Regions from separate parts of the Deinococcus sp. KSM4-11 genome, predicted to be linked through region 1. Evidence: riboswitches for the same ligand, from Rfam matches in the RefSeq annotation. Region 1 holds a riboswitch; each other region holds the start of a gene.
The links. A riboswitch is a leader RNA that binds a small molecule or an ion and turns the genes downstream of it on or off. The one in region 1 is predicted to bind cyclic di-GMP.
Positions count from the first base shown of each region.

Region 2: another riboswitch for cyclic di-GMP. It lies ahead of E7T09_RS05780 (hypothetical protein); the one in region 1 lies ahead of E7T09_RS20330 (hypothetical protein).
Region 3: another riboswitch for cyclic di-GMP. It lies ahead of E7T09_RS21520 (Ig-like domain-containing protein); the one in region 1 lies ahead of E7T09_RS20330 (hypothetical protein).
Region 4: another riboswitch for cyclic di-GMP. It lies ahead of E7T09_RS22085 (NPCBM/NEW2 domain-containing protein); the one in region 1 lies ahead of E7T09_RS20330 (hypothetical protein).

Region 1 is NZ_SSNX01000010.1:85,515-93,120, reverse strand. It holds gene E7T09_RS20340 (EAL domain-containing protein) at 1-722, shown strand, start outside; gene E7T09_RS20335 (bifunctional diguanylate cyclase/phosphodiesterase) at 1,141-2,958, opposite strand; cyclic di-GMP riboswitch class II at 3,276-3,361, shown strand; gene E7T09_RS20330 (hypothetical protein) at 3,433-3,927, shown strand; gene E7T09_RS20325 (hypothetical protein) at 4,071-4,769, shown strand; gene E7T09_RS20320 (NEW3 domain-containing protein) at 4,771-7,194, shown strand; gene E7T09_RS20315 (hypothetical protein) at 7,227-7,606, shown strand, end outside.
Region 2 is NZ_SSNX01000001.1:1,152,352-1,159,957, reverse strand. It holds gene E7T09_RS05810 (DUF937 domain-containing protein) at 80-835, opposite strand; gene E7T09_RS05805 (ABC-2 family transporter protein) at 1,090-1,854, shown strand; gene E7T09_RS05800 (ABC transporter permease) at 1,847-2,677, shown strand; gene E7T09_RS05795 (ATP-binding cassette domain-containing protein) at 2,698-3,645, shown strand; gene E7T09_RS05790 (glycosyltransferase family A protein) at 3,740-4,717, shown strand; gene E7T09_RS05785 (DNA-3-methyladenine glycosylase) at 4,812-5,435, shown strand; gene E7T09_RS05780 (hypothetical protein) at 5,482-6,138, opposite strand; cyclic di-GMP riboswitch class II at 6,141-6,224, opposite strand; gene E7T09_RS05775 (PaaI family thioesterase) at 6,442-6,978, shown strand; gene E7T09_RS05770 (hotdog fold thioesterase) at 6,975-7,388, shown strand; gene meaB (methylmalonyl Co-A mutase-associated GTPase MeaB) at 7,412-7,606, opposite strand, start outside.
Region 3 is NZ_SSNX01000012.1:52,559-60,164, reverse strand. It holds gene E7T09_RS21540 (aminoglycoside phosphotransferase) at 1-216, opposite strand, end outside; gene E7T09_RS21535 (DsbA family protein) at 213-863, opposite strand; gene E7T09_RS21530 (hypothetical protein) at 1,016-1,663, shown strand; gene thrC (threonine synthase) at 1,740-3,167, opposite strand; cyclic di-GMP riboswitch class II at 3,632-3,716, shown strand; gene E7T09_RS21520 (Ig-like domain-containing protein) at 4,087-4,491, shown strand; gene E7T09_RS21515 (ABC transporter ATP-binding protein) at 4,670-5,596, shown strand; gene E7T09_RS21510 (ABC transporter permease) at 5,593-6,420, shown strand; gene E7T09_RS21505 (sensor histidine kinase) at 6,480-7,606, shown strand, end outside.
Region 4 is NZ_SSNX01000002.1:516,528-524,133, reverse strand. It holds gene E7T09_RS09445 (glycosyltransferase) at 1-1,002, opposite strand, end outside; gene E7T09_RS09440 (NAD-dependent epimerase/dehydratase family protein) at 1,102-1,818, opposite strand; gene E7T09_RS09435 (glycosyltransferase) at 2,034-3,323, shown strand; gene E7T09_RS09430 (lipopolysaccharide biosynthesis protein) at 3,316-4,797, shown strand; cyclic di-GMP riboswitch class I at 5,572-5,650, shown strand; gene E7T09_RS22085 (NPCBM/NEW2 domain-containing protein) at 5,663-7,606, shown strand, end outside.

The sequences.
Region 1 (7,606 bases):
GTGCTCTCGCGGCTGGTGAGTTTCACCTCGTCTACCAGCCGCTTGAAGATCCCACTGGCCGTCGGCGCAGCGTGGAGGCGCTGGTCCGCTGGCGCAGCCGAACCTACGGCAATGTCACCCCAGATCACTTCATGCCGCTGGCGGAGCGCAGTGGGCTGAGCTTGCCGCTGAGCCACTGGACGCTCACCCAGGTCTGCATGGCGCTGGCCCAACTGCCGAGTCTCAGCGCGGCCATCAACCTGTCAGCCCGGCAACTCGCCGATCCGCAGTTGCCAGAGTTAATTCACCGAACAACAGCCGAGTTCGGTCTTGTCCCTTCCCGTCTGATGCTGGAAGTTCGCGAAGAAGTGGTGGCACGGACTCCAGAACGCGCCCGCAGCGCCCTACAAGCGCTCGGGGCCACTGGCGTGCGCCTGACCCTCGATGATTTTGGTGGAGGTCACGCCCACTTCGCGGGGCTGCAGACACTTCCCATCCACGCCGTCAAACTTGACCGGGCCCTGGTGCAGGGCCTGGAGCAAGGCCCTCGCGGCGCAGCACTGCTGGGGGCGGTGGCCCAACTGGCCCGCGCCCTTGACCTTGAGGTCATCGCCAAGGGCGTTGAAACCGATACCCAGAGAATTCAGTTGGGTGCTCTGGGCGTTGACGGCCTGCAGGGCTTTCTGGTCTCCCCCCCACTTGAACTTCAACACCTGTACAAATGGATTATGGATACTCCATAGGGTAATCGACTGGAACTGTGCATCCCAGCCTTCTCAGAAGGTGCATCGGGAGATAATGGCGCAGATACATCAGGGTCAGCAGCAGGCGGTGGGCAGCATCAAGCTTGGACTGTCGTCCCGCGCCAACCTGATGCCTCCGCCCCTCCTCTGGGAGGGACGTTCGGTGCGCGCACCCAGAGCGGTTCGAGGTGTTCGGCCAACAGGGTGAATTCCGCAGGGTTCAGGCCACAGAGTGACTCGAAGGAACGCGGCCGCTGGATGAGGCGCTGCAGTTGAAGCAGGACATCACTCTGTGCCAATCACCTCAACTGCGCAACGAGTCCTGGAACCAAGACCGCGCATACGGCGACCAAGCGCACGAATAAGACGTCCGGAGCGCGTAATGAAGGTGTCACGCGCTCTCTGGCCCAGCGCGGTCTCAACTGGCGCCGGTTTCCAGGGAAGAGCGGGCTGCAGGTAGGTGCAGGGGGCGACCGTACAGGTAGCCCTGCAGGAAGGTGCACCCAACGTCTCGCAGGGCCTGAGCCTGTTGAGTGGTCTCGACGCCCTCTGCAACCGTGGCCAGACCATAGGCTCTGGCAATAGTCACTACGCCGTGCATGACTGCTAGCGCATTCCGGCCGGCGCGGGTGGGTTCGCCGACCTCGGCGGTGAAGCTCCGGTCGATCTTCAGAATTTTGACGGGCAGATGGGCCAGCGCCGTCAGGCTGCTGTACCCCGTTCCGAAGTCGTCCAGTGCGGTGTGGATCCCCAGGTCGCTGAGCTGCTGAATGATTGAGGCGTAGCGCTCGGGCTCCAGCAGGCAACTCTCGGTCAGTTCCAGACACAGTTGGTGGGGCACAATCCGTGTCTCACGCACGACAGCCTCAATGTGGCTAACAAAATCGGGCTGCTGGAATTCCACGGCGCTGACATTCACCGATACCCGGCTGATCTGGCCGCGGCTGACCGCTTCTGCGGCAGCCCGCAGGACCCAGCGACCAATCGGTACGATGAGGCCCGACGCCTCGGCCAGCGGAATAAACGTCAGCGGACTGACCACCCCGGACGGACGCATCCAGCGCAGCAGCGCTTCGTGCCCCACGACGTGCAGAGTCCGGGCCTCGACCAGCGGCTGAAAGACCAGCCGAAGCTCGTCGCGCTCGATGGCGTGATGCAGCGCCGTCAACTGTTCGATCGCAATCGGGGTACGCTGATCGAGGTCGGTATTGAAGAAAGCGTACCCACCGCCGGCGCGTTTGACCCGGTACATGGCGGCGTCAGCCTGACTCAGCAGGGTGTCCGGTGTCTGGGTATTGTCCGGGTACAGACTCAGCCCAACGCTGCAGCGGATAAAGGTCTCCTGGCCGCCCAGACGGAACGGCGGATCGAACGCAGCCACGATCCGCCGGATCACGCTTTCGGCGTCTTCGGCTGAACGCACATCGGTCAGCAGGAGGGTGAACTCGTCGCCGCACATCCGGGCCGTCACATCGCTGGTGGCCGTCGCGTGTTTGAGCCGCTGCGACACCTGCTGCAGCAACTCGTCTCCCACCGCATGCCCAAGCGTGTCGTTGATCACTTTGAAGCGGTTGAGGTCGAGGAGCCCCACGACCACCTTCTCGCCCGAAGACTCAGCCCGCCGGCAGGCCTGGGTCAGCAGTTGCCGGAAATAGGCGCGGTTGGGCAGCCCCGTCAGCGTGTCATGCAGGGCCATGCTCCCAAGCTCCCGAACTGCCTGACGCAGGTTAAGTGCGTCCATGGTCATGGCGGCGAACGATTGCAGCAGGGCCTCCTGCTCAGCAGTGAACTCGCGCGGACGGTGGTCGAGTACGCAGAACGTTCCGAGCTTGTGTCCGTAGGGAGACAGCAGGGGCGCCCCAGCGTAGAAGCGCAGATGCGGATCCCCCGTGACGTTTGGGTACGCTTGGAGCCGCTGATCCTCGGTGGCGTCCGGAATAACCATCACACCGTCCTGGGCAATGGCCAGCGAGCAGAAGGAGATGGTTCTGGGGGTCTGGGCCTCGTTCATGCCGACCCTGGCCTTGAACCATTGTCGATCCTCATCCACGAAGGTCACCAGGGCCATGGGCATCTCGAAGAACTGTGAGGCCATGGTGACCAAGCGGTCGAATTGAGGCTCAGGCAGGCTGTCGAGGATGCTGTACGTGTACAGGGCCTCCAAGCGCCGCTGCTCCTCGCCAACGTCAACAATGCCGCGTCGACTTTTGATTCCGGAAAGTTCAGAGGAGTCCATAGCGGCACAATGGGCGCTGTCTCGTCACACATCTATGAATTCAAGATCATGGCTGAACATGTGCTCGGATCCACTCGTTTCCGAAGCGGCGACGCCCCTCGCCCTCATGGACAGGAGCAGGATCACCAGGTGATGGATCATGGAACTTACTGTTTCATACGACTTTTCCATCCGGTTACCCCTCTGAACGGAGGCAGACAGTGCTCAGGCGCCCTCGCCAGACTTCACGGATTGGTGATATCGCCTTCACTGCCTGGAACCAGTCAGATTTTTGTAAGAACAGAAACACAAGTATCTCCCCACTTCGTTCAGGGAACCGAACGGAGAGAAGCAATGAACCTCGTCCTGTAAGACCGGGCACCTCGGACGAGGGGAGCAAGTGGTGCGACCGACTTTTCGTCCTGCTGATAACCGTTACACAACGGTTTGCAGCCCTCATCCCCTGGAGCATTTGCTTCCAGACAGGAGTCCCTGATGCGTCACTTTAAGAGCTTTGCCCTGCTGTCCGCCCTGATGCTGTCCGGTGCTGCGTTTGCCGTTGATCCGGCAGACTCGACCGATGTTGCCATTACCAACGGTGCCTCTGACACCATCGTTGCCGCCCCTAGCGCAACGATGGCTGCTGGCGGGAAGACTGGCACGTCTTCTCTGTCCTGGACGACCGCGGCGGCTTCTCCTAATCCTCGCAAGATTGTGGCGAGCGTTGTGGGAAGCGACTTCAAGACGAACGTCATGTCGCTGAGCGTGGTGGCGGGGGCTATTGCTGCCGACGGTAGCTTGACTGGATCTGGCACCGCTGCTGATGCGCTGGTCTTGAGCCCCAGCAATCCGAGTGGCGATCTGATTACCGCCATTGACGCCTATGACGCCGGACACACTACCGTCAGTTACACCGCCTCTACCGCGGCTGCTGGCTTCGAAGACAGCACCATCACTGTTACATTCACCATCACTGCCGACGGCGTCTAAGCCTGATGAAGCATTGGAAGGGCAACCGACGTTGCCCTTCCAACGCTCTTTTTACTTCCGGAGGATCCATGCGCCACCGTACTTTCGTTCTCCTCGCGCTCCTGCCACTTCTGTCGGGCCCTGCTGTGGCCGCGACCGGGGTGGTGGGCCAGCTCCTCTACAGTCTGGGCGTCCGTCCGGGGCAGACCAGTCACCTCTCGATCACCCTCTCAAATACCGGCGCTCAGGCCGAAACCGTCGGGCTTAGCCTGGAAGACCTGCGGGTTACTCCGGCCAACACTGCCTTTCTGCCCGCAGGAACGCTGGACAGCAGCAACAGCAGCTGGATTACGCTCCCTGCCGCCGCGGTGACCGTCCCCGCGGGCAGCACCAAAACGCTCGACCTGAACATCAAGGTTCCAGCCGGAGCCACGGCCGGCAGCCACTGGAGCGCGTTGATTGTCCAGCCGCAGGGGGCCCCATCCGCCCCCAAAGCCGGGGTCAGCGTGAATACACGCTATGCCGTTCAGCTCATTACCACCGTCCCTGGGGGCGCTGCCAAGGTCAACTTTGCCAGGCCGCAACTGTCACGCAGCGGTGCCGATGTGAACCTGGGCGTCGATCTGCTGAATGACGGTACGGCGTCCATCGTTCCCGAGTTCCGTGCCGAGGTCTATGACGCGCAGGGCAAGCTTGTGGCGCAGGCGCAGGCCGGCAAGAAGCGGCTGTACCCGGGCGGCGGCGCGCACGTCGATTTCAAGCTGGGGGCACTGGCCGCCGCCAGGTACACCTTCGTGGTTCTGGCCAACGACGGCGTGAATCCGGTGATGGGTGCCCGCTACACCGTCAACGTCGGGAACTGACATGCGGGCTGCGGTGCTGACCCTGAGCCTGCTGCTCTCCAGCGCCGCGGGCATCCAGGTCGTCACACCCTCCGGGGAGCAGGCGATCCGAGCCGGTCAGCCGCTGACCCTGGTCTTTCAGCTTCACAACGACACCCAGACCGAATGGAGCGGCACGCCTGAGCTGCAGCTGCCGCCGGGCTGGCGCGCCCTGTTTCCGCCGGAAGCTGTACAGCTCCAACCCGGAAGCGACACCACCCTCCTGCTACCGGTCGAGGCTCCTGGCTCCGCCGCCGCAGGACCGTATGCGGTCAGTGTCATCGCTTCAGGCATCCAGGCCACGGCCGCTGTCCGCATTCCGCCGCGCCGGAACGTGACCATCCGCCCGGAGGACGAGGACACCCTGGGCCTGGATGGAAAGGTGACGGCCACCTTCGTGGTTCGCAACGATGGCAACGTTCCCGAAGTCCTCCGTTTCAGCGCAGATGCGCCGGCCCTCCAAGTCGGCACACCAGGGGCGACGCTGGCGCCTGGAGAACAGATGCGGGTCACGGTGGCCGGCACCTTTCCCTACAGCTCCAGCCCAGCGCGCCGCGTGACGCTGAAGGTTCAGGGCCAGGACGGCCTCTCGAAAACGGTCAGCGTCAACCGCCTGCTCCTGCGCACCGGAGTACCCCTGGAGGAACGGTCGCTGACCCTGAAGGGCCAGATCACGTTCGGTGTGCAGTCCAAAACCCCCTCAGACCTGAACCTGAGCGGGCGGCTCAGTGCGGATCTGCCGGGAACGTTCCGGTTCTCAGGATCGAAGTCCAGCTGGGCCGCGGACTACCAGGATCAACGGGTCACCTTCGGGGTGGGCTACCTTTCTACTGGCACCCTCCCGCTGCACCCGGGTACCCGGGTGATCGGTGTTAGCGCGGCGCTCAAGGGCATCAGCTGGTGGAGCAGCGCCAGCGCGGGCCTGCAGGGCAAGACCTTCGCTGGGAACGTCGCGCTGGGCTGGTCGGGTGCCCGGTCGAGTGTCGCTCTAGGCCTGGGCACGTCGGAGGCCGGCCAGACTGTGGCGGCGGACGTGGTAGGGCACGCCGATCACCTCCGCGCGCAGGTCAGTGGTGTGGTCGATCTCACGTCGCTGGCGCCGAAGGTGCAGGCCAGACTCGACTATGCCAACCGTCAGACTGCGGTGAGCCTCGGCGCCCAGTACCGGGCTACCGATTTCACCTCTCAACCGACCGCCGATCTCCGGATCATTGCCTCGGTTCGTGCCCAACTCGCCACCGGAGTGACCGCGTCGCTCTCGGGTGACTATCAGGTTGATCCCGTCACTCCAGGGGCCGCGGCCGCGTTCACCGTCGCTGGTCGGCTGGCATACCGGGGCAACAGCTGGGACACCTATCTGCGGATGACCGGTGGACAGACGACCGGCACAGGTCTCAGCTTCACCTCCTCCCGTTGGCGCTCCAGCCTCGCGTGGACACCCGCTGCCCTGACCTACCAGGGATCGGCTACCATCCCGGTCACCTCACGTCCTGCGGTGTCGCTCAGACTGCAGCCGACCATCACCACTACCCTGGATCTGCGCACCTCACAGCTGTTCACCTCGGCAGGTCTCCAGGCGAACTGCGACTTCCAGGGGGGCACGGCCAGCGTGGGCCTGACCTCACCCGCGTCCCAGGACGGCCCATGGATCGTGGTCGGAAGCACGACCATGAAGGTACACGAGGTGGATCTCAAGTTCTCCGTGCTCTCAGCAGTGGGAGCGGGGAAACCGCAGACCCACCTGAGCGCGGTAATGAGTGTTCCCCTGAACATCGCGACGGCGCCGCGCCCTGACGTGGGCAGAATCGTGGGCCGGATTCGGTATCCGGACGGACGACCGTTCGCGGGCCTCCGCCTGCAGGCCGGCAACCTAATGGCGGTCAGCGACGCCGCCGGCCACTTCGAGTTCCCAGCAGTTCACGAGGGAGACGTCGTCCTGACGCTGGTGAACCAGGATGACGCGGCCGGCTTCCATGCGCGCCCGGCCTTGCCCCTCAAGGTCGCGGTGCGTGGCGAGCAGGTCAGCAATGTGGATGTGCAGTTCTCGCCGGGGGCCACTGTCCAGGGGCAACTGAACCTCCACTGGCCTGCCCCTGAGCAAAGTACAGGAACGCTCATCGTGCCAGCGCCACCCGACATGTCCGAGCTGACCGTCCGTCTGACTGGTCTGGAAGCCAGCTATGAAAGCCGTGTCAATGCAGACGGTACCTTCCTGCTGCGTAATGTAGTGTCCGGCACGTATGACGTCACCCTGCTCACTCCGGAGGGAACAGGGCTTGGGACAGCCTCTCTGACCAACCGGGTAATGGTCGTCCCTGAAGATCAGCTGATGCTGCTTCCCTTGGAGGTGATTCCCACAACCCAGGACGTGCAGATTGAGGATGCGGGCGAACTGAACCTGAAATGAGTCTATATTGCGACCAGAGAACGGAGTGCACCGTGCAGACCAGAGTCGACCTGCTTCACCTCATGGCCCATCTCGACGAGCTCGCCGGGTCGTTTGTGGGGGGCTGGGTGTGTATTGAGCGCAACAACCGGCCCTGGCGAGCGCAGACCCTCCGGGACGTCACATCGGACACCCTCACGACTAGCAGTGGCCATGAATATGCGCGTGAGGATGGAAAATCGCGGTTTGATGGTAGGGACAACGGCAGGGACATATGCCTGCGTCCGTTGACGCGGGAACGGCTCGAGTACCTGATGGTGTCCGATGCCCTCAAGGCCGCAGAGAAGATGAAAATTGGCATGATGAGAAGACGCGAGTGGCAGGAGCTCGTTCCTGCAGCCTACCTTATTCTGAAGACGGCACAAACGCTCCA
Region 2 (7,606 bases), on a different contig from region 1:
TGAGGGCGATCCTGCCCGCCCAGGCGAAAGGGAGGCGGGCCAGGCCTGGCCGCCTCCCTCCTGAGTCGCTGTGGTGTGCTTAGCGTTGGCCTCCGAACATCCCGATCAGGTCTTCCAGGGCGTTGCTGCTCTGCGTCTGGGTCGAGCTGCCGCCGCCACCCCCGAGCACGCTGTTCAGGGTGCCCATCAGGCCGCCCAGGTCACCCAGGCCCCCCTGGGTGCTCTGCGAGGGCAGACCGGGAATGACGGAACCGCCGCCCAGGCCGCTGTTCTGTGTCGGCTGAAGCTCGGGCTGCTGAACCTGGGGCTGCGCCTGGGCCTGACCTCCACCGAGCAGGCCGCCCAGGATGCTGCCCAGGCCGCCACCACCCAGCACACTTCCCAGGACACTGCCCAGATCACCCATGCCGCCGCCCTGGTTACCACCGGTCTGTCCCTGCCGCTGACGGCTCAGGTAGCCCAGCACCAGCGGCGCGAGCATGCTCAGGATCTGGATGGCGAGCTGCGGGCTGATGCCCGCCCGCTGGCTGACGGCATTCGCGGCGGCTGTCTGCTGCCCGCCGAACACGTGTCCCAGGATCTTCTGCCCCTCCTGCACGTCGGGCACCTGGCCCTGGCCGAACTGGTCGAGGGCCGAACCGTCATGCTGGTCGAGGGCGCCGGACAGGGCGTCCAGACCGCCGGGCTGCGTCGCGTTGCGGGTCAGCGCCCCGAGCAGCAACGGCACGGCCGCCTCGATCGCGGACGCCGTCTGCTGTGGAGAGGTGCCGAGCTGCTGCCCGACCGTCTGCTGCGCCTGCCCCATGCCGCCGAGCGTGTTGAAGATGTCCATCATGGTGGTGACCTCCAGTGAAATGACGTGCGGCTCAGCGTACTCCGTTCGCCCGTACGGGCGGGTTGAGCCGGCCCGCCTGCCCAGGCGTGTTGTGAGGCCGGGAGGCTGAGCCATCCGGCGTATTCCCCACAGGCCGGCCTGCCGCTACGTTAAGCCGTTCATAAGGCGCAGTCCGTGCCGCCCCGGAGGTTCCCCTGCATCCATCCGCTGCCCTCAGAGCCAGATCCTCGTCCAGCGTCGCGCTGTATGCCTCGGTGGCCCGGCTGGGTTTCCGGCGGCAGTTCGCGTACCCGCAGGCGGCCCTGTGGGGCCTGCTCACCAACACGTTTTTCGGGGTGCTGCGGATTGCCATTCTGGTGGCCCTGTTCGGCCGCCGGCCGCAGGTGGCGGGCTACACCGTGCAGGACGCGATCACGTATACCGGCATCACGCAGCTGATGATCGCGACGCTGGCCCTGTTCGGCTGGTACGACTTCATGCGCGCCGTCCACCGGGGCGAGGTGGTCACGGATCTGCTGCGTCCCCATGATCTGCTGGCCTTCTGGACGGCGCAGGATGCCGGACGGGCCGCCGGGCAGTTCGTGTTGCGGGGCCTGCCCATGCTGCTTCTGTTCACCGTGGCCTTCGGCGCGAAACTGCCGGTTGGGCCCGTCCTGACCGCAGTGAGCCTGCTTCTGGCGTGGGCGCTCAGTTTCGCGTTCCGTTTCCTGGTGAACAGCGCTGCGTTCTGGTCGGCGGACGCCGTCGGGATCGGCCGCTTCGCGTGGGCCTTGTGGGGGCTGGGCTGCGGCTTCCTGATGCCCCTGGCGTTCTTTCCGTCCTGGCTGCAACAGATCCTGGCCTGGACGCCCTTTCCCGGCATGCTGAACACCCCGGTCGAAGTGTGGCTGGGCGTGAAGACGGGCCACGCGGCCCTCGTGGCGGTGTGGACACAGGCCGCGTGGACGGTCGCACTGTTCTGGCTCGCGCAGGTCGTCCTGGCTCGGGGACTGCGCCGCCTGGAGGTCGCCGGTGGATAGGCCGGGAACCGTCCTGCTGGGTCACCTCAGGCTGTACGTGCTGCTGCTGCGTGCCCAGATGCGGTCGCAGGGGGTGTACCGCGTGTCCTTCGCCCTGGACGCCGTGGCCGCCGCACTGATCACCGGCCTGGAATACGCCGCCTTTGCGCTGGTGCTGCCCCGCTTCGGCACGCTGTCCGGCTGGACGCTCGGTGAGGTCAGCCTGCTGTACGGGCTTGCCGAACTGGCGTTCGTGCTCATGGACCTGATCTTCGGCGGTTTCGATGCCCCGAACCTCTCGGCGCACATCCGCACCGGCACCTTCACGACCTTCCTGCTGCGGCCCGCGCCGCTCCCCGTCCAGGTGTTCGGCTCGGATTTCGCGCTGCGCCGCCTGACCCGCGTGGCCCTGGCCACCGGCATCCTGGCGTACGGCGTGTCGCAGGTCGCGGTCGCGTGGACGCCCGGCGACGTGGCGCTGCTGGCGGGCAGCATCCTGGGCATGATCTGTTTTTTCGGAGGCCTGTTCGTGATCGGTGGAACCCTGACCTTCTGGACCGTGGACAGCGTGGAGGCCATGAACGTCCTCACGTACGGCGGGCGTGCCCTGATCTCGTACCCCATGGACATCTACGGCGCGGCCCTGCGCAAGACCTTCACGTACGTGCTTCCCGCCGCGTTCCTGTCGTACTTCCCGGTGCTGCACATCCTGGGCCGTTCCCTGCCAGATGGCCTGCCGGGCTGGGCCGCGTTCGTCTCCCCGGTCACCGGGCCGCTGATGCTCGCCGCCGCCTTTGCCTTCTGGACGGTGGGCGTGCGCCGCTACCAGGGCACGGGCACATGACCGGCGAGAAGAGTGGGCCCATGATCGACGTCCAGCACCTGTGCAAGACCTACCGTGTCCGCAGCGGCGGGCTGCTGCACGGCCGAACGCGCGTGCTGGAGGCCGTCCGGGACGTGAGTTTCACCATCCAGCCGGGCGAGATCGTCGGCTACCTGGGGCCGAACGGAGCGGGGAAGAGCACCACCATCAAGGTGCTGACCGGCCTGCTGGTGCCGGACAGCGGTGTGGTCAGCGTGGGCGGTCTGGTGCCGTGGCGCGAGCGGCGCCGTCACGTGGCCCGGCTGGGGGCGGTGTTCGGGCAGCGCACGACGCTGTGGTGGGACCTGCCGGTGCGGGACAGCCTCGACCTGCTGCGGCACGTGTACCGCGTGCCGCAGGGCCGCTTCCGGGAGAACCTCGCCCGCTTCACGGCCCTCCTTGATCTGGAGCCGTTCCTGGGCACGCCGGCCCGCTCCCTCAGCCTGGGCCAGCGCATGCGTGCCGATCTGGCCGCCGCCCTGCTGCACGATCCCAGCCTGCTGTTTCTCGACGAGCCCACCGTGGGACTCGACGTGGTGGCCCGCGAACGCATCCGCGAGTTCGTGGGCGTGATCAACCGCGAGCAGGGCGTCACCGTTCTCCTGACCACGCATGACCTGATGGACGTGCAGCGCCTCGCCGGGCGGGTCATGATCATCGACCAAGGCCAGCTCCTCTACGACGGCGCACTGGCCACCCTCCAGCAGCGCTACGGCGGGGCGCGGGAACTCGTCGTGGACTACGAGGAGGTACCCGCGACCCCGCACGTTCCGGGCCTAGAGGTGCTGCACGCCGCTGGCCCCCGCGTCCGGTACGCCTTCACGGGAGCGGCCGCCGCGCCCATCGCCCGCGTGACGGCCCACGCCCCGGTGCGTGACCTCACGGTGCAGGAACCGGACATCGACACGACCATCCGCCGGATCTACGAGGGCGGCCTGCTGAGCCGGTGAGGGGGCTTCAGCCCCCCGTTGCCACAAGGCAGGAGGTCAGACAATTCGGGCAAGTCGACACCCGGCGTGACCGGCGGGCCACTACAGTGCCGGCATGCCTCCGGAAGTCGTGACGGTCATCCTCTGCGTCTTCAACGGCGAGCGCCACCTGGACGAAACCATCCGCAGCGTCCGCGACCAGACCTACCCGCACTGGCAGCTCCTGATCATTGACGACGGCAGTGCCGACCGGAGCCACGAGATCGCGCAGCGCCACGCCCTGGAGGATGCCCGCATCCGGGTGATCCAGCAGGCCAACTCAGGCGTGCGGGTGGCCAGAAACCGCGCCATGGAGCTGGCAGACACGCGCTGGGTGGCCCTGCTTGATCACGACGATGTCTTCCTGCCCACCAAGCTGGAGCGGCAGATGACGTACCTGGCTGCCCACCCGCACCTGGCCGCCCTCGGCACGTACGGCTACCGGATCGGATCGACGGGTGGCCGCCTCGGGTACTTCGATGTGGGCCCCAGGGATGAAGTCCAGTACCGGCAGCTGATGGATCAGCACGCCATCATCTACCTGCTGGCGGCCAGCGTGGTCTTCGACCGGACGCTGGCGCTGTCAGTGGGCGGATTTCCACTGCTGACCGCCGCCGAGGACGTCGGCCTGTGGAGCCGGATGGCCGACCATGCGCCCGTGCTGGCCCTGCCCGAGCGCCTCGTGAACTACCGGGTGCATTCCGGCAGTACGAGTGGCCGCAAGCTGCACCTTCAACGCCTGGAACTTGAATTCATCCGGCGCGGCAACCTCCGGCGCCATACCGGTCAGCAGGGACTGGCCTTCGAGCAGTTCATGGCCGAGTGGCATGCTGAACCGGCCGCCGCCCGGCGGGCCTTCGAGCGGGAGTCCGCCAGCCTGAATGCCTACCGGATCGCTGGGGGCCTGCTGGCCGACCGGCGGCCCTCCGGCCTCGTGTGGCTGGCCCGCAGCATCGCGCTGAATCCAGCCGGACGCCTGCGGCGCGTGGCCACCCAGCTCAACCTGTGGGGCCGCGTTCGTCGCCGCTCCCGTCCTGCTCCACCGGCCCCCTGAGGTCACGGCGCAGAACCGGGGCGGCGGGCTATCGTGGCGATATGGGCAGAGGACTCCAGACGCGAATGCTGCGGCCCCACGGGTGCCCGATCCAATGACGGAGCCGCTGCGCCCGGATCACTTCGATGCCGATCCGGTTCGTCTGGCACGTGACCTGCTTGGAGGGACGCTGATCCGCGTCACGGCGCAGGGCGCCCGGCTGACGGGCAGGATCGTGGAGGTCGAGGCGTACGACTGTCCACGCGATCCCGCGTGTACGGCCGGGCGCTTCCATGCCGCGCGTTCCGCCGACATGGCCATCGCGCCGGGCCACTGGCTGTTCTGGATGGCGCACGGGCACCCGCTCCTGCAGGTGTCGTGCCGCCCCCTGGGTGTGGCCGCCAGCGTGCTGATCCGGGCCATCGAGCCGCTGGAGGGGCTGGGGCACATGCTCACGAACCGGCCCGTGACGCGCGAGCGTGACCTGACGAACGGCCCGGCCAAGCTGGTCTACGCCCTGGGACTGGAGCCTGCGCGGGTGGCCGGAACCGTGGTGAATAGTTCGGCGCTGCACCTGCACCGGCCACCGGTCGCCGTCCCAGACGGAGCGGTCGAGGTCACGGCCCGGATCGGCATCCGGGAGGGCCGCACCCTGCCGTGGCGCTTCGTGCTGAGGGGAAACCCATGGGTATCGCCCGCGACACCGAGCATGGAACTGGCCTCGGTGCCGGCCGACTAGATCAGGCCGCCCGCGTGGGGACGCGGGCGGCCTAGTCAGCACGGGATCAGTGGAAGCTGCTGAGGGTCGCGCTGGAATCGCCCAGGGTGAAGGTCAGGCTGCAGCCGGCCATGGCGTCGTTGTCGGCGCTGATCTTGGCGCTGACGCTGACGTCGTTCTTGCCGCCGGTGGTCAGGATCATCAGGGCCTTGGGGACATTGGCGTCACCCTTGCCGACTGACACGCTCTTGGCCTCCAGCGAGTAGGTGCTGGTGCCCACGCCGGAGTCCGTGCGGGTCGCCGCGATGTTGAGGTTGGGCGTGGCGCTGAGGGTGACGGCGCCCGCCTTGTTCGAGGAGTCCCACACCGACACGGCGAAGGCATCGACGGTCAGCGTGAATGAGGCAGGCATCGCGCACGCGCCCGTCATGACCACGGACTTCAGGCTGGCCTTGATCTCGGCGGCGTAGGGCTTGATGCCTAGCGGAATGGACGAGGTATCGAGGTCGTCGAAGGAGCCGGCCGGGATGGTGGAGCTGGTGTCGTACTGGATGGACGTGCCGACCCGCTGGACGGTCAGCGGGCTGGAGCTCGTGAGCGTCGCGCCGTTCAGGTGGGCGGGGTTGCTGATGGTCTGGGGCGGGATGGCGGCGCCGACGATGCTGCCGCAACTCGCCAGCAGGGGGAGGCCGGCGCTGAGCCAGGCCAGGGTCTTGAGCTTCATGGGTTCTCCTCGTTCGGTCTCACCATTGGCTCGCTTCGCCCCAGGTGACCGGGTAGGGGGCGAAGGTCATGGCCTCCGAGGGCATCGGGTGACGGACGTCACCGGCCAAAGTGAACCTCTGGTTGCTGCCAGTCTGTCGACGGGGCTCTGACAGGATTCTCACCCAGGCGCCAGCCGCCTGCCAGACGGCCTTTCACGCACCCCATCACCCTGTGTGGAGACGTCCCGACACTGGACGGAAATATGATAAGCGTCATACTCTGAACCCATGACAGCCCGGAACCCCTCTCCACGCTGGAGACCATGATGACCTCACCGCAGCGCACCCGCACGTATACCTGGGGCGACCCCCTCGGCGGCGCGGACGCGGCCCGCCGAATGAGCGGCCTGGACTACCTGCGGGCCATGGCCCGCGGCGACTACCCCGCTCCACCGATCGCCGACAGCCTGGACTTCACGCTCGCCCAAGAGGACGACATCCAGCCGGGCAGGGTCACCTTCCGCATGACCCCGCAGGAATTTCACTACAACCCCATCGGCAGCGTCCACGGCGGCGTGTTCGCCACGCTGCTTGACTCCGCGCTGGGCTGTGCCATCCACACGCGGCTGCCCGCCGGCGTCGGCTACACCACCCTGGAACTCAGCGTCCGGTACCTGCGGCCCCTGCTGGCCGGCATGGGCGAGGTGCGCGCCACCGCCGAGGTCGTCAGCGTCTCCCGGCAGATCGCCACCGCCGAGGCCCGCCTGCTGGACGCCGGGGATCGCCTGTGCGCCACCGCCACCACCACCTGCCTGATCCTGCGCCCCGAGGCCGCCCGCCGCGAAGGAGCCACGCCATGACCGAAACCGATCCCCGGATGCTCAGCACCACCGACACGCTCATCGACCACCTCGGTATTCAAATGCTGGAGGTCAGCGGCACCCGCGTCGTCGCCACCATGCCCGTCGAGGCCCGCACCCATCAGCCCATGGGCCTGCTGCACGGCGGGGCCAGCGTCGCCCTGGCGGAGACTGTCGCCAGCCTCGGCGCCCACCTCAGCGTGGCCGACCAGGGCTTGACCGCCGTGGGGCTGGAAATCAACGCCAATCACCTGCGCGGCGTCCGCAGCGGCCTCGTCACGGCCACGGCCACGGCCATCCACCAGGGCCGCAGTACCCAGGTCTGGCAGATCGACATCGTGGACGGGCAGGGCCGGGCTGTCTGTACGTCGCGCTGCACGCTGGCGATCATTCCCGCCACGCGGAGCTGATACCTCTCAGGAGGGGAGGCTCGTCATGCAGGCCGTGCCAGGAGCGCGGCCACTCCCTGCACGGCCGTCAGGGTGCCCGCCTGCACCTGAAGCCGGACGGCCTGCAGGCGCTGCGTGTCCAGCCCCTCCCGGAAGGCCCGCCACGCGGCCTCGCGCAGCAGGTCGTCGAACCACTGGGCAGTCTGCGTGTGGCGTTTTGCCGTCAGGTCGGTGGCGTG
Region 3 (7,606 bases), on a different contig from region 1:
GCCGTCGGCCGTGCTCAGCGGCCGCGCGACCCGGACGTGACCCTCCACGACTGGCCCCAGGACGGCCGCGTGCCATGCCCGTTCCGCTGGAGACTGATCCGCCGGTTTCAGCACGGCCGGACCGATCCGCCAGGATGTGCCCCTGCCCCCAGACAGGGGTTCCGGGGTGCCCCGGAGACCGAAGGCCCGCTGCACGGCGGCGGGCGGGGCGGTCACATGCGCTGGGCCGGGCGGTTCCTCGCGCGCTTGATGGTCGCCACGCCCGGATCGCTGCGCAGCACCGTGGTGTACAGGTTCCACCACTCGCGGGCGGTGGCGGGGTCGCGGGTCAGGTTCTCGAAGCGGTAGTACGCGGCCTCACCGCCCGGCAGGACGTACGTGGGCGTACCGAACACGCCGATCTCGCGCGACGCCTCCTGCTCGGCCCGCAGGTCGGCGCGCAGCCCGGCCTCGTCCTGCCGATCCTGCTCGAAACGGGCGGCATCGAGTCCTGCCTGGGCGGCGGCGTCTGACATCGCAGCGTCGTCCAGCTCTCGCTGCTGCTCGTGGCGCAGGCGGAACAGGGCCAGACTGAAGGCCCACAGGGCCTCCTCGCCCTGCCGGGCGGCGGCGGTCGCCGCCAGGAACGCGCGCAGGCTGGGCGTCTGGTGCTTCATGTACCCGTCCCCGTCCGGGGCGTCCAGCGGCTGATCCGTAAGGTTCCAAGTGTGTTCCTTCTGGTTGGCGGCGTGGTTGCCCTCGACCAGCGAATAGTGCCGCAGGCGGAAGGATTCGCCCTGTTCGCGCAGCACGGCGGCGAGTTCCACGCCGCGCCAGGCGTAGGGGCACAGGAAATCGATGAAGACGTCGGTCGTTTCAGACATGCGCGGAGTCTAGGCCCGCGCCGCGCCCAGAGCAGGGCCAGGGCACACACTGTTCGTGATCTTCAGGCAGCGGCCCAGGCGGCTTCGCCCGGCACGGGGCGTGTCATACAGGGCGGCTCCCGCTCCCCGGCCACACGCACTACGCTGCAGCCGTGACCAGACTGCTGCCGTTCGCCACGCTCACCCTCTGCGCCGTCCTCTGTGCCTGTGGGCGGGGAGGCACGCCGCAGGCCACCGCCACGCCCGCCAAGTCGCTGAGCGTCACCCTGAACGCCGGCAGCCGGGGGGATCAGCCGTGGACTTCCGGAGCCGGCACCTTCGCCATCTTCGCCTCCACCTCCACCACGCCCATCACGGCCATCGCCACAGCCAGCGTGAGCAGCGCCGGCACCGCCACCCTCGCGCTGCCCACGAGCGCCACCGGCATCGAGTCGAAGACCACCTCCTCGCCCAAAGCGGGCCTCGCCGGCCTGAGCGCCGGGTGCGCCTCGACCCTGACAGAAACGGCCCCGACCGCCCAGGCCGCGTACCTCGACTCGGCCGGGTTCACGTCGGCGCAGGGCGGCACGCCGCTGCGCGAATACACCGCCACCGTGAGCGGATCCATGCTGCGGTACCCGGTGTATGTCACCCAGGACGACACGGTGTCCGGCCAGCTGACCTGCGGCGCCGCCGCCCACACCGTGAACCTTCCCTACACGCGCGTCTGGAACGTCCTGGTCATCACCAACACCACCACCAGCGGCACGCATACGATCGGGCTGGACGACAGCGCCACCCTGCACTACGCCGTAAAGTGACCCGGAACAGCGCCGGGAAGCGCCGGTTCAGGCCTCACATGGCCTCCACGGCCAGCAGCCTGCCAAGCAGCAGCGGTCAGCTCCGCTGGGCGGCCTGTAGGTGCTGCGCGATGTACGCCTTGAGCCGGTTCACGTCGTTCGGCAGCACCTCGAAGACCTTCCTGGCGTGCTCGATGCCAGCGAAACGCTCGGGCCGTTCCGGCGTGCGCCCAACGGCCTCCTGCACGGTCTCCTCGAACTTGGCGGGCAGCGCGGTTTCCAGGCAGACCATCGGAACGCCGGGGCGCTGGTGGCGTTCACCCACCAGGACGCCATCGGCTGTGTGCGGGTCGATCAGGCGGGCGAAGCGCTCGTCGATGCTGCGGATGGTGCCCAGGCGGTCGGTGTGGGTGCTGCGTCCGCCGCGCAGGCCGCTGGCTTTCACGGCGTCCCAATGGGGCGTGCCGCGCAGGTCGACCGGGCGGCCCTGGCCAACCTCCTGCCACCAGCCGTGCGTCTGCGGGGCGTCGTTGCCGGTGATGGCGTACAGGTAGCGTTCGAAGTTGCTGGCCTTGCCGATGTCCATGCTGGGGCTGGATGTGGCGGCGACCTGCGCGGCGGGCCGGACGTGGTACACGCCCGTGGAGAAGAATTCGTACAGGACGTCGTTCTCGTTGCTGGCGACCAGCAGCTGCCCGATGGGAAGGCCCATGCTCCGGGCGAGGAAGCCGGCGAACACGTTCCCGAAGTTCCCCGAGGGCACGCTGAAGTCCACTTCTGTACCGGCGGGCAGGTTCAGGGCGAAGTAGGCCTTGAAGTAATACACGGCCTGCGCCAGCACCCGCGCCCAGTTGATGGAGTTCACGGCTCCGATCTCGAAGCGGGCCTTGAAGTCCGCGTCGGCGTTCACGGCCTTCACGAGATCCTGGCAGTCGTCGAACACGCCTTCCAGGGCGATGTTGAAGATGTTGGGTTCGGTCAGGCTGAACATCTGTGCCTGCTGGAAGGCGCTCATGCGGCCGTGCGGGGAGAGCATGAACACGTTCACGCGGCCCTTGCCGAGCATGGCGTACTCGGCGGCGCTGCCGGTGTCGCCGCTGGTCGCGCCGAGGATGTTCAGGCGCTCGTCACGGGCTTCGAGCACGTACTCGAACATGTGGCCCAGGAACTGCATGGCGATGTCCTTGAATGCCAGGGACGGTCCGTTGCTGAGTTCCAGCAGGTACAGGCCCGAGGTTCCGAGCGGGGTCAGCGGCGTGATGTCCTTGCTGTGAAAGACGTCCGGCGCGTACGTGACATGCAGGATCCTGCGCAGGTCGTGCTCGGGTACGTCGTCGATGAAGGGCCGCATGACCGCGAAGGCCAGTTCCGGGTACGGCAGGCCGCGCAGGGCCTCGAGTTCCTGCGGCCCGAAGGTGGGGATGAACTCGGGCATGGCGAGGCCGCCGTCCGGGGCGAGGCCCGAAAGCAGGACATCCGAGAAGCGGCCCAGGGACTGCGCGCCGCGCGTGGAAACGTACTTCATGGCTCTTTCCTCCCGTGCGCCGCGCGGCCCGGTCGGGGCGCGGCCAATGCTGCCCACTGTACCGAGTCCTGCGCCCGGCGGCCCACGCGGAAGCTAGGGCGCCGCACGAGACGATGGCCGACCGTACCCCAGGCCACACGACCTCACGGCGCACGGGGGCATGGTGTAAACGTTGTCATGGACAGCACATTCTGTCAGACGCTGGGCCCCACCCGCCGGCACCGTCTTCATGATGCCCGGCTCCGACCCCGGATCGTCCTGGGTCTGGCCCCTCTGGAACGGCATGCCTGTCCGGTCATCCGCCCGCGCTGGGTGCGGGAAATACCGATGGTCATGACCGGCCCGTGTGGTCGGCAGCCGACTTTAACAAACCACCATGTCCGATCATGAAGTCGGGCCAGTCTGGGCAGTGCGAGGCTTGTAAGAGGGCTTGCGGCAAGATCAAAGCCTCGCTGGAGAACCACCAGGCGGGAAGAAGCGATGAAGCGTGATCCTGTATGCGGGCACCTGGGACACGTGGAGCTAGTGGTGCGACCGGCTTTTCGACAGCCTTACTTTTGCCTTCCGGTGAAGGTTCGGCCCTATACTCTGCGGCTCACGCTGCAAGAGGAGTTCCCAGATGCTTCGACACGCCCATGCTGTCGCCCTGCCCCCAGATCCACAACCAGGCTGCGCCGCTCACCTGAGTGCCGCGCGCCGAACCCGCGTGCAGTGAGCCCGCGCCCCTGACCTGACCCCTGCGGTCAGCGTCCCCTGCGGCCACCCAGCACCGATCCGGAGAGCGGCTTCACGGCCGTTCCCAGCACCCCCGGCGTTCCTGACGACCGGCGCGGCGTGCTCCGTCGTTCCCACTTCACCGACCGTTCCGCCTTGAGTCCAGGGCGTGAGCCGGGCCGTGACCTGTTCCCTGGAGTCCACCATGAAAGCACTCGTCATCTCCGCCCTGATCGCCCTGTTCGCCACCAGCTGTGGCAGCATGCAGGCCCCCGCCCAGACCGTCTCGGGCCAGACGGTGCAGGGCGCGGCCACGACCACGACGGACACGCAGGCCCCGAAGGTCAGCATGATGATGTTCCCGCAGACGCTGCGGGAAGCGGGGAACGTGTTCTTCCAGCTGTCCACCCGTGACGACGTGAACGTGGCGCGGGTCGTGCTGAACATCGACGGGAAGCCCTTCGTGAACGACAACACGGCGTACAACTCCTACGCGAAATTCTTCGGGGCCCAGGACAATGGCAAGCACACGGTGACCGTGCAGGTGTTCGACAGCGCCCGCAACGTCACGGAGTACACGCAGGACTTTCAGGTGGACATCAGCAAGTAGGCCCGCGCCCGCGCGGTTACGTCATCGACTCCGTCACCGCAAGCCCACACCTCACCGGTTCCTCCGCGTTCCTGACGCCGGGCGGAACCGGCTTCCCATGGTGGGCGTGACAACTGTCACCCCGGGCGCCTGACACGCGGCACTGGGAACGCGGCGGGCCGGAGCGCACCCTGTGGGCATGACGAACGCGATCGAGCTGCGGAACGTGGACAAGACCTTCGGGAAGGTCACGGCCCTGCGCGGCCTGAACCTGGACATCCGCGCCGGGGAACTGACGGCGCTGCTCGGGCCGAACGGCGCCGGGAAGACCACGGCGATCTCGCTGATGCTGGGCCTGGGCGCACCCACGGCCGGGCAGGTGCGTGTGCTGGGCGGCAACCCACGGCAGGACGACGTGCGCCGCCGCATCGGTTCCATGCCGCAGGAGAGTGCCCTGCCGCCCGCGCTGAAGGTGAGCGAGGCCGTGGAACTGTTCGCGCGCTTCTACCCCGCCCCGCTGGCCGCGTCCCAGGCCCTGGCGCTCGCCGACCTGGGGAGCGTGGCCGGGCGGCGGGCGGGCGCGCTGTCCGGCGGGCAGAAGCGGCGGCTGGCCTTCGCGCTGGCCGTGGTGGGCAACCCGGAGGTGCTGCTGATCGACGAGCCGACGACCGGCATGGACGCGCAGAGCCGGCAGGCGTTCTGGGTGGCCGTGACGGAACTGAAGGACGCGGGCCGCACGATCCTGCTCACCACGCACTACCTGGAGGAAGCCGAGCGCGCCGCCGACCGCGTGATCGTGATGAACGCGGGCGCGGTGCTGGCCGACGGCACGCCGGAACAGCTGCGTTCCCAGGCGGGCGGCGCGCGAGTGCGCTTCACGAGCGACCTCGTGCTGGCCGAGCTGCACCGCCTGCCGGGGGTGGACTCGGCCGAGGTGGATGCCCACGGGCACGCGGATCTGCGCACCCGCACGCCCGAGGCGCTGCTGACCGCCCTGATCCGCCAGGGCACGCCCTTCACGGAACTGGAGGTCAGCCGCGCCAGCCTGGAGGACGCCTTCCTGAACTTGACCGCCACGCCTCCTGCCCAGACCAGCTCCTCTGCCACCAAGGAAGTGACCGCATGACCTCCCGCACTGTCCAGCCTGCCCAGACCGTCAGCCTGCCCACGCCCGCCCCCTCCGCCCGCCGCGCGCCGCTGCTGCCGGCGCTGGGCACCCTGGCCCTGGCGGAGCTGCGGCGCATGCTGCGCAACCCGATGTTCGCGGTGGGCACCATCGGCTTTCCGGTCATCTTCTTCTCGCTGTTCGGCCTGAGCGCCGTGAACGAGACGACGGATCAGGGGTTCAAGGTCGGGCCGCTGATCCTGGTGAACTTCGGCGCGTACTCGCTGCTCTCGCTGTCGATGTTCTCGTTCGGGTCGGCCGTGGCGCTGGAACGCACGGGCGGGTGGCTGCGGCTGCTGCGCGCGTCGCCCATGCCCACGGCGCTGTACTTCGCCGGGAAGCTGCTGGCCGCGCTGTGCTTCAGCGCCCTGAGCCTGGCCGTGCTGTACACCTTCGCGCACTTCACCGGCGGCGTGACCATTCCGGTGGGCCTGGCGCTGCTGCTGCTGGGCAAGCTGCTGCTGGGCATCATTCCGCTGATCGCGTTGGGCCTGTGCATCGGCTTCCTGGTCACGCCGACCGGCGCGCAGATCACCGCGAACCTCGTGAGCGTGCTGATGTCCTTCGCGTCGGGCCTGTTCACGCCGCTGGATCAGATGCCGGCCTTCGTGCAGAAGCTCGCGCCGTACCTGCCCGCGTACCACCTGGGCGCGGTCGCGCGTGGCACGGTCGTCGGTCAGACGTCCGGCGAGGCCACGCACTGGCTGGCGCTGGCCGCCTTCACGCTCGTGTTCGGCGCGCTGGCCGCGTGGGGTTTTCGTAAGGACGAGGCCCGCGAGCAGTGACCCGCGCCCGCCACACCGACCTCCCCGCTGACACATGCGGGGAGGGTACCCTGGTGGACATGAGGGGAGCGCAGCGCAGAACCGTGTGGGCATGGTTCCCGCTGCTGTGGCTGGTGTTCCTGGCCTATCCAGTGATCGGGTTCTTCGACCACCCGCGCCCCCTGGCGCACTGGGCGCTGTTCTGGAGCGTCATGGCGGGCTTCGTGGCCGTGTACGCGCGGGTGTTTTTCGTCCGGACGCCCGGTCACGCCACGCGCTGGGCCGTGGCGGGCTGGGTCTACGCCCTGCTAGCGTACGTTGTGCTGGCGCCCGTGATCGGGGGCACGGCTACGGCCTTCCTGATCTACGGCGGCAGCATCATCGGGTTCCAGGCGCGGGTGGGAGCGGCGCTGTGGCTGGCCTTCCTGAACGTGGCGATCATGGTGGCGCCCTTCTGGCAGGGGCGCTACGGCCTGGACGATCTGGCGTGGCTCGCGCCGAACATGGTGTTCACGCTGGTCGCCGCGTACGCCAACCACGCCTCGTTCCGGCGCAACATCGCCGACGCCCGGCTCGTGCAGGTGCAGGCCGAGAAGGAACGCCTCGCCGCCGACGCGGAACGCGAACGCATCGCCCGCGACCTGCACGACCTGCTGGGCCATACCCTCAGCGTGATCGTGCTGAAAAGCGAACTGGCGGGCAAACTCGCGGAACGCGACCCGGTTCGCGCCGCCGCCGAGATCCGCGAGGTCGAGCGCATCTCGCGCGAGGCGCTCTCGGAGGTGCGCGCCGCCGTCAGCGGCTACCGGGGCAGCGGCCTGAATGCCGAACTCGCCCGCGCGAAGGTCGCGCTGGACACGGCCGGCGTGAACCTCACGGTCACCCATGTCCTGCCGCCGCTACCGCCCGCCACCGAGCAGGCCGCTGCCATGCTGCTGCGCGAGGCGATCACGAACGTCGTCCGGCACGCCCATGCCCACGAGGTGCAGGTCAGCCTGACGCCGCACGGGCGCGGCTGGCGGCTCGTGATCCGCGACGACGGCGTGGGCGGCACGGGCAGCGAGGGCAGCGGCCTGACCGGGATGCGCGAACGCCTGCGGGCCCTCGGCGGCACCCTGGAGCGCGACGGCACGCGCGGCACCACGCTGAGCGCCACGCTGCCCGGCGAGGACAGCGGCGCAGCGGGCACAGCCCTGGTGACCGCGTG
Region 4 (7,606 bases), on a different contig from region 1:
CGGTATGGAAGGCCGGCCAGCCCCCCGCGAACGCACGAAGGCGAGCGGCCGTTCCAGGCCGGCCCGGAGCGCGCGGCGGCGTTCCAGAGGAATCAACCAGCCGGAAATGAACCGTACCCATTCGAAGGCCCGTGGCCGGGCACGGGCAAACGCTGCCAGCAGGGGCAGGGCGGCCGAGGCATCTCGCTTGAGCTGCGCGGCGGTGCTCACGTGCGAGTTCAGGAACGCCGCGAAGGCTTTGTCCGACATGGTGCCGCGGCGCAGGTGCCCCTGCGCCCAGGCCAACGAGAAGCGCCAGTCCAGCGAGCGGCTGACCGAGGCCCGTGGCTCCTCGTAGTACCAGATGGCCCCCACATCCGCGCTGTAGGCGAGGTGCACGCCCGGCCGGGCTGCCGCGCGCAGCAACCAGTCCCAGTCCTGGTGTTTGGGGAGCCCCGGATGGAAGGGCACGTCGAGCAGCAGGTCACGGGACGTGAAAAGCAGGCTGCTGACCAGACCGCTGGCCTTCTCGGAGGCCGTACGGCGGGCCAGGACATACTCGCCGAGCGGTTCCCCTGGCTCCGGTCGGCGCGGCGGCATGGCCGTGTCCCCACGGGGTGTCCGTTCGATCCAGGGGCAGGCGACGATCACCCTCGGGCCTTCCTGCGCGGCCACCGCCAACTGCTGCTCCAGCTTGACGGGAAGCCACTCGTCGTCATCGTCCAGCAGGGCAATCCATTCGGCCCGGGCCGCGCGGATCCCGAAATTGCGGGCCTCGCCGCCCCCGACCGAGTGCGGCAGCGCGATCACATGAACCCGCGCGTCCGCTTCGGTCACGGCGTTCAGGGCGTCGAGGGTCGGGGTATCGGGGCCATCGACGACCACAATCACCTCGATGTCCCGGAGGGTCTGACCCAGGGCGGTGCGCAGGGCGCGCGACACGAGCAGGTGTGGACGGCCCCGCGTGGGGATGACCACGCTCACACGCGGGCTGGCAGAAGAAGGAAGAGGAGGGGATGTCATGAGATCGAACCCAGGCTACCCCGCGCCGGATCACGATCGCGTCTCACTCCTGGAACCACTGGCCCTCCCCAACTCCATCCACGCACACCGGCCTCCCGCTTACGGAGAGGCGAAACTGCTCGAGCCGGAACGCACGGAGATCGCACCGGCCGAGGAAAAATGCTCCATCAGGAACAGGCAGGCGTCCGTGGGATCCAGGGAATACAGCTGGTCGCCGCTGGCCCAGTTGCCGAGCATGCCCGCTGGATGTGGGCGAGACAGCTCGCTGTCGGCCCGCGCCGTGCCCACGCGCCCAGGCGCAGCGTCGTCAAGCAGATCCAGGTGAAAGCGGGCCGAGATGAAGTCGCAGTCGTATTGCCTGCGGTACCGGTCGCACAGTCCCAGCGTGAGCTGCTCGATCAGCTCTTCGGTCGTGGGCTCCTCGGACTGGCCCAGCGTGGTGGTCAGGCCCTGGAGCGGCGCGGCGTCCTGATCCACGGTGAAAATGATGTTGAGCAGCTTGTTCACCTCGTAGACGTACGAGGCATGAATGACGTTGGACAGGCCCAGCAAGCGGGAGTACAGGTACTCGGCCGGATTCATCACCTGCGCGATCTGGCCGCTGGTGTGGTCGTTGACCAGAAAGACGTAGTCGGGCAGTTCCTGTTCGAAGAACAGATTCACGTCGAGCTGGTTGCGCAGGTTCAGTTCATGGGCTTCACGGATGATCACGTTGCGGTACCCGCCCAGGTGAAGTTTGCGGCAGAGCATGCGGCCCAGGGGGCTGTCATGCCCGGCCACATATATTCGTGCGTCCAGCGGAAGTCGCATGCTCATGTGCCAGCAGTGTGCCCATTCCAGCGTTACCTCGCCGTTAAAGTGACGCCCATACGGCGCGTCCGCCGGTCATGCCCTCTTGAACCGCCGCGGGTGATTCTCCCAGGACGGCCGTTTGCATTCCCGTAACGTGGCGGCGTCTACGCTGCCTGAATGATGAGCTCCCCGCACCGCCTTCCGACAAGGCACCGGTTCCCTGGCGCGGTTCGCTCCTGATGCAGGTGCTGCATCTCAATACCTCTGACGGTGGTGGTGGCGCGGCACGCGGCGCGTACTGGCTTCACCAGGCACTCTCCCAGCGGATCACGTCACGCATGCTCGTTCAGGACAAGGTCACGACCGACGATCAGGTGATCCACTACGGCACCACCCTGATGGCCCGTGTGGCCCGCCGGGCCGAACGCCTCCCGCTGCGCTCCTACCCACAGGCGCAGGGCCTGTTCTCCACGGCGACGCTGCCCCGGCTGGTGCACCGCCGGGTCAACGCGCTCCGGCCTGACGTGGTCAATCTGCACTGGATCAACGAGGGGTTCGTCACGCCGGAGAATGTGCGCCGCATCGCCGCGCCGGTCGTGTGGACGCTGCGGGACGTGTGGCCCATGACGGGCGGCTGTCATTACACCCGCAGCTGCGAACGCTTCACCGCCTCATGTGGACGCTGCCCAGCCCTCGGTTCCGACCGCGAGAATGACCTGTCCAGGCGGCTGTGGCACCGCAAGGAACGCGCCTTCAAAGGCCTGAACCTGACCTTCGTGGCGCTCAGCGAGTGGATTGCCCGCGAGGCGCGCCGCAGCACCCTGCTGCGGGAGCACGAAACCCTCGTCATTCCGAACGCACTGGACGTCGAGCGCTTCAAGCCGCAGTCCAGGGTGGAGGCCCGCGTGGCGCTGGGGCTGGATCCGGAGCGCCGTTCCATCCTGTTCAGTGCCATGAACCCGCTTGAGGATCACCGCAAAGGGTTTCCTCAGCTGCGCGAGGCCCTGGAGATCCTGGCCCGCCGCCCCGACGCCGATCGGCTGGAACTGCTCGTGGGCGGCCCCGTCTATGGTGACCTTCCCGAGATGCCCATTCCGACCCGGTTCCTCGGCATGATCAATGACGACCGCACCATGGGCCAGCTGTACGCGGCGTCCGAGGTGACGGCCATGCCCTCACTGGAAGAGGCCTTCGGGAAGGTCGCCATGGAATCCATGGCCTGCGGCACCCCCGTTGTATGCCTCCGGGGGACGGGAACGGCCGAGATCGTCACGCACCTCGAACATGGATATCAGGCTGTCCCACTCGATATCGCCGACCTCGCGGCCGGTCTCGAATATGTGCTGGATTCGCCGGATCCAGAGCGACTGGCCACGCAGTCCCGGGCGCATGTCATGAAAACGTATACCTTCGACCAGCAAGCTCAGGCGTATCTCGACCTGTACCAACGCCTGTTGCCGGCGACCAGGTCAGACCGCGCGGCGCGGCACGACGCTCCATTCAACTATGATCAGGATGCGCGTGAGTAGCCTCAAGTCAAAAACAGTCAATGCCATCAAGTGGAGTTATTTCTCCATGTTTACCAGCCTGAGCCTGCAACTGTTCTTCGCGGCGATCCTGTCGCGTCTCCTGACCAAGGAACAGTTCGGGATCTGGGCGACGGCATCGCTGCTCCAGCGGTTCGGACAGTTCATCGCGGACCTTGGGATCGGTCAGGCCATCGTGCAGAAGTCCTCCCTGAGTCAGGACGACATCCGGGCCGGGCTCACCTCGTCGATGGCGCTGGGCCTCGTCGCCACCGCTCTGGCGTGGCTGGCGGCGCCCTTCGCAGCGGAATTCTTCAAGAACCCGGATGTCGCGCCGGTGTTCCGCGGGTACGCGTGTGTATACGTGCTGTACGGCGCGAACACGCTGTCGGCCAGCCTGCTCCGGCGGGCCCTGCGCTTCAAGCCGCTCGTCACGGCGGAACTCAGTTCGTACATCCTCGGGCACGGCCTGCTGGGCCTGGGCGCGGCCTATCTCGGCTACGGCGCGCAGAGCCTCGTGATCAGTGCCGTCGCGCAGGGCCTGATCCAGCTCGTGATCCTGTACTCGGCCACCCGGCACACGCTGCGGCCGATCTTCCGCGTGTCGGCCTACCAGGGTCTGTACACCTTCGGGATGCGGGCCACGGTGATCAACTTCCTGGAGTTCATCAGCGCCAGCCTGGACACCTTCCTGATCGCGAAGTTCTACTCGAAAGCGGCACTGGGCACCTACAGCCGGACGTTCAGCACGCTGGCCATGCCCGCCACGAACTTCGCCATGAGCCTCTCGAGGGTACTGGCGCCATCGTTCAGTGCCGTGCAGGATGAACCCGAACGCCTGCGCCGCGCCTATCTGTCGGGCCTGCGCGCGATGGCACTGGTGATCTTCAGCGCCGCCGGCTGCATCATCATCGACGCGCCCGAAATCGTGAAGGTCATGCTCGGCCCCCAGTACCTCGATTCCATCACGCTGATGCAGACCTTCGCGCTGTTTATTCCCTTTGCCGTCCTCACCAACCTCTCGGCCGTGCTGGCAGAGGCCACGGCACGCCTGAATGTGAAGATCGCCATTCAGGCGGTGTACTTCGTCGCCCTGGCCACAGCCTTCTGGACGACCTACCGCCTGGGCGGGCAGGTTGAACAGATTGCCATCGTGCTCGTGGCAGCCAGCATGGTGCGTAGCGTCGCCTACGCCTTCGTGGCCCGCCAGATCATCGGAGGCAGCGGCCGTGAGATTGCCCTGTCGTACGGGCTGGGCGGCCTCTATTTCGTGGGCTCGGCCCTGCTGACAGCCGCCGTCGTCTTCACCCTCAGGGCCATCAATGTTCCCCTCCCGCTCCTGTTCGTAACGGAACTCCTCCTCGGTGCGGCCGTGCTGGCGGGTGTCGTTCTGCTCGGGCCGCCCAGCGAACTGCAGCAGATGGCGCGCACCAGTCTGCAGCAACTTCGGGGCAGACTGGCCGGCACCCCTGGCTGAGCCTTTTCGAAAGCCCAGTGTGAGGCCGCGCCAGCCATCTGCGAGCGCGGCTTCATCCATGCGGAGTCCGTTCTGCTCGGACAATCCAGCCAACGATTGCGAAGGTCAGTGACCTCAAGGAAGTGGGGCGCCATCCAATGGCTCGCAGGCGCCGGGTCGGGGAGTCGGGCCACGCAGAGACCTACGGCGTCCCGCTTACATCACCGCTCTGGAATCCGCCGAACCTCGACCACTTCTGCCCGGTGAAGTGCCTGAGAGTCACCTGAGGTCAGATTCCGTTTTCAATCTGAAGTCACCCGGCCAGGTCAGGCGAGTTGGCAGACGCTTGGAGCCACTTAGCACGCCACATTCAGCATGTATGGCGTCACGGTACACCCGACTGGCGGTTGTCAGATTGCACCTCAAGAATCCAAGTATTTATCCAGCCCATGACACGCCCCTGAATGGGGGACGCCTGGAGCCATGAAATCGGGAAATGTCGGCTCAGACGTCATCCCCGGCCGTTTGCCCTGGAAACGGGCAATGACGACACGCTGGATTCCTGACAGGCTTCTGACGGCCCAATCTCACCTTCTTAACGAAGTGAAGCATGACGAGGAACCCTCTCCACTCCGTTCCAGTGGGAACGCAGCCTGAGCGCGTGGCTCCCATCTTCACGCACGAGGACTTCATGAAGCTTTCTTCAGCCCACTCTTAATGTGATGAAAGTGTCGTGAAGCGTTGAGCATCATGAACCCGTCAGAGAGCAGACGCATCCGCGTCATCCGAGACCTATCACCGAAACGGCAAACCTTCCGTGAGGAAGGGACGCAAAGCCACGGAACTCGCTCATCGAGTCCGCCGGGCTACCGAAGGAAGGTACCTCATGAACGTTTTCCGCTCTTCCCGTGCCCCTGTTTCTGCCACGCTGCTCGCCTTCACACTCGCAATGTCCCTGGCCGCCTGTTCCAGTTCCACTCCGGACGTCCCCGCGGAAGCCAGCGTCCCGGCGGCCGAGGACGCCACGCTGCCGACCGGCGCGGACGTGACCACGGACACGCCCCTCTACGCGGAAGCCCTCGCCCTCAAGAGCGGCGACAATCCCCTGAGCGGCGCCATCTGGACGTCCGCCACCAACGGGTACGGCCCAGTCGAACTCAACAAGAGCAACGGCCAGAACGTGGCCGGTGACGGCCGCAACCTCACCCTGGCCGGGAAGACGTACACCACCGGCTACGGCGTGCACGCCAATTCGAAGATCACCTTCGCCCTGGACGCCACCTGCACCAGCTTGACAGCGGATATCGGTGTTGACGACGAGGTGGGCACGAAGGGCTCGGTCATCTTCCAGGTGTACTCCGACAGCACGAAACTGTACGACTCCGGCATCATGACCGGCGCCAGCGCGACCAAGAGCATCAAGGTCGACCTCACCGGCCGGAGCACCATGCAGCTCGTGGTCACGGACGCCGGCAACGGCAACGCCTCCGACCACGCCGACTGGGCCACGCCCATCCTCCACGGCTGCGCGCCCATCGCCACAGCGCCGACGGCCACCGCTGCCGATGTGGCCGGCACGACCTACGTGAAACTCGTCACGGAAGGCCACGACTTCACCGTGACGGGCACCCAGACGGTGCGCTACGGCGTGGATACCCGCTGGGCCTACAAGTCCGTGACGGGCACCGGCACCTGCAACAACCTGTTCTTCGGCAGCGATCCCGCAAAATTCGTGAACAAGAGCTGTTACCTGGTGGTTCCGCCGGCCACGGTACCGGCACCCACCCCCACGCCCGCACCCACCCCGGCTCCGACGCCCGCTCCCACACCGACGCCTGCTCCCGCACCGGCTCCGACACCCGCGCCCGATCCTGTTCCCGCGCCGACGCCGGCCCCTGATCCCACGCCGGCACCCGCACCTGCTCCGGCGCCTACGCCCGCGCCTGATCCCACTCCGGCTCCGACGCCCGCTCCCGCACCGACGCCCGCGCCCACCCCGGCTCCGACGCCCGCACCGGCTCCGGCTCCGGCTCCCACCGTCCTGACCTACGCCGCCCCGATCACCATCACCAAGGGCGGCACGTATACCGGAGCGTGGGAGAGCCTCAACCCGGCGGTTCCCGCCGTGACGGTCAAGACGACGGAACCCGTCATCATCGAGAACTGCTCGGTGCGCGGCAAGGGCATCCTGATCTCGGCCCCGTGGTCCAATGCCACCCTGACCGTGCGCGGCTGCACCGGACAGGGCCTGAACCCGAATGACGTCACCCGCACGCCCGGCCGGTTCGTCAGCGCCGAGGGCTTCGTCTCCATCCTGATCGAGCGCAATACCTTCGCCAACACCAGCGGGATCTACCTCAACGCCTGGCGGGGCACGGCGGCCACCCCCACCACGATCACCGTGCGCCAGAACGTCGCCCGTGACATCGAAGGCCGCTACAGCGACGGCCACGGTGGGTTCCAGAACGGCAAGTTCTACCGCGTGCAGTTCGTGCAGCTGAACGCCGTCCAGAATGCCCCCCGCGTGGACATCGGCTGGAACCGCGTCGATGAAACGCCCCGCGCCTCCCACGTCGAAGACACCGTGAACCTGTACGCCTCCAGCGGCGTGGCCGGCAGCCCGATCCGCGTCCACCACAACCTGATCAACGGAGCGTACGCCGGTGATCCCTCGGCCAGCTACACCGGCGGCGGCATCATGCTCGGCGACGGCGGCGGCGCATACCAGGAAGCCTCGGACAACGTCATTCTCGAAACCAGCAACTACGGCGTCGCGGCGGCCGGCGGCAACTACCTCACCATCAAGAACAACGTGGTGCTCGGCACCGGG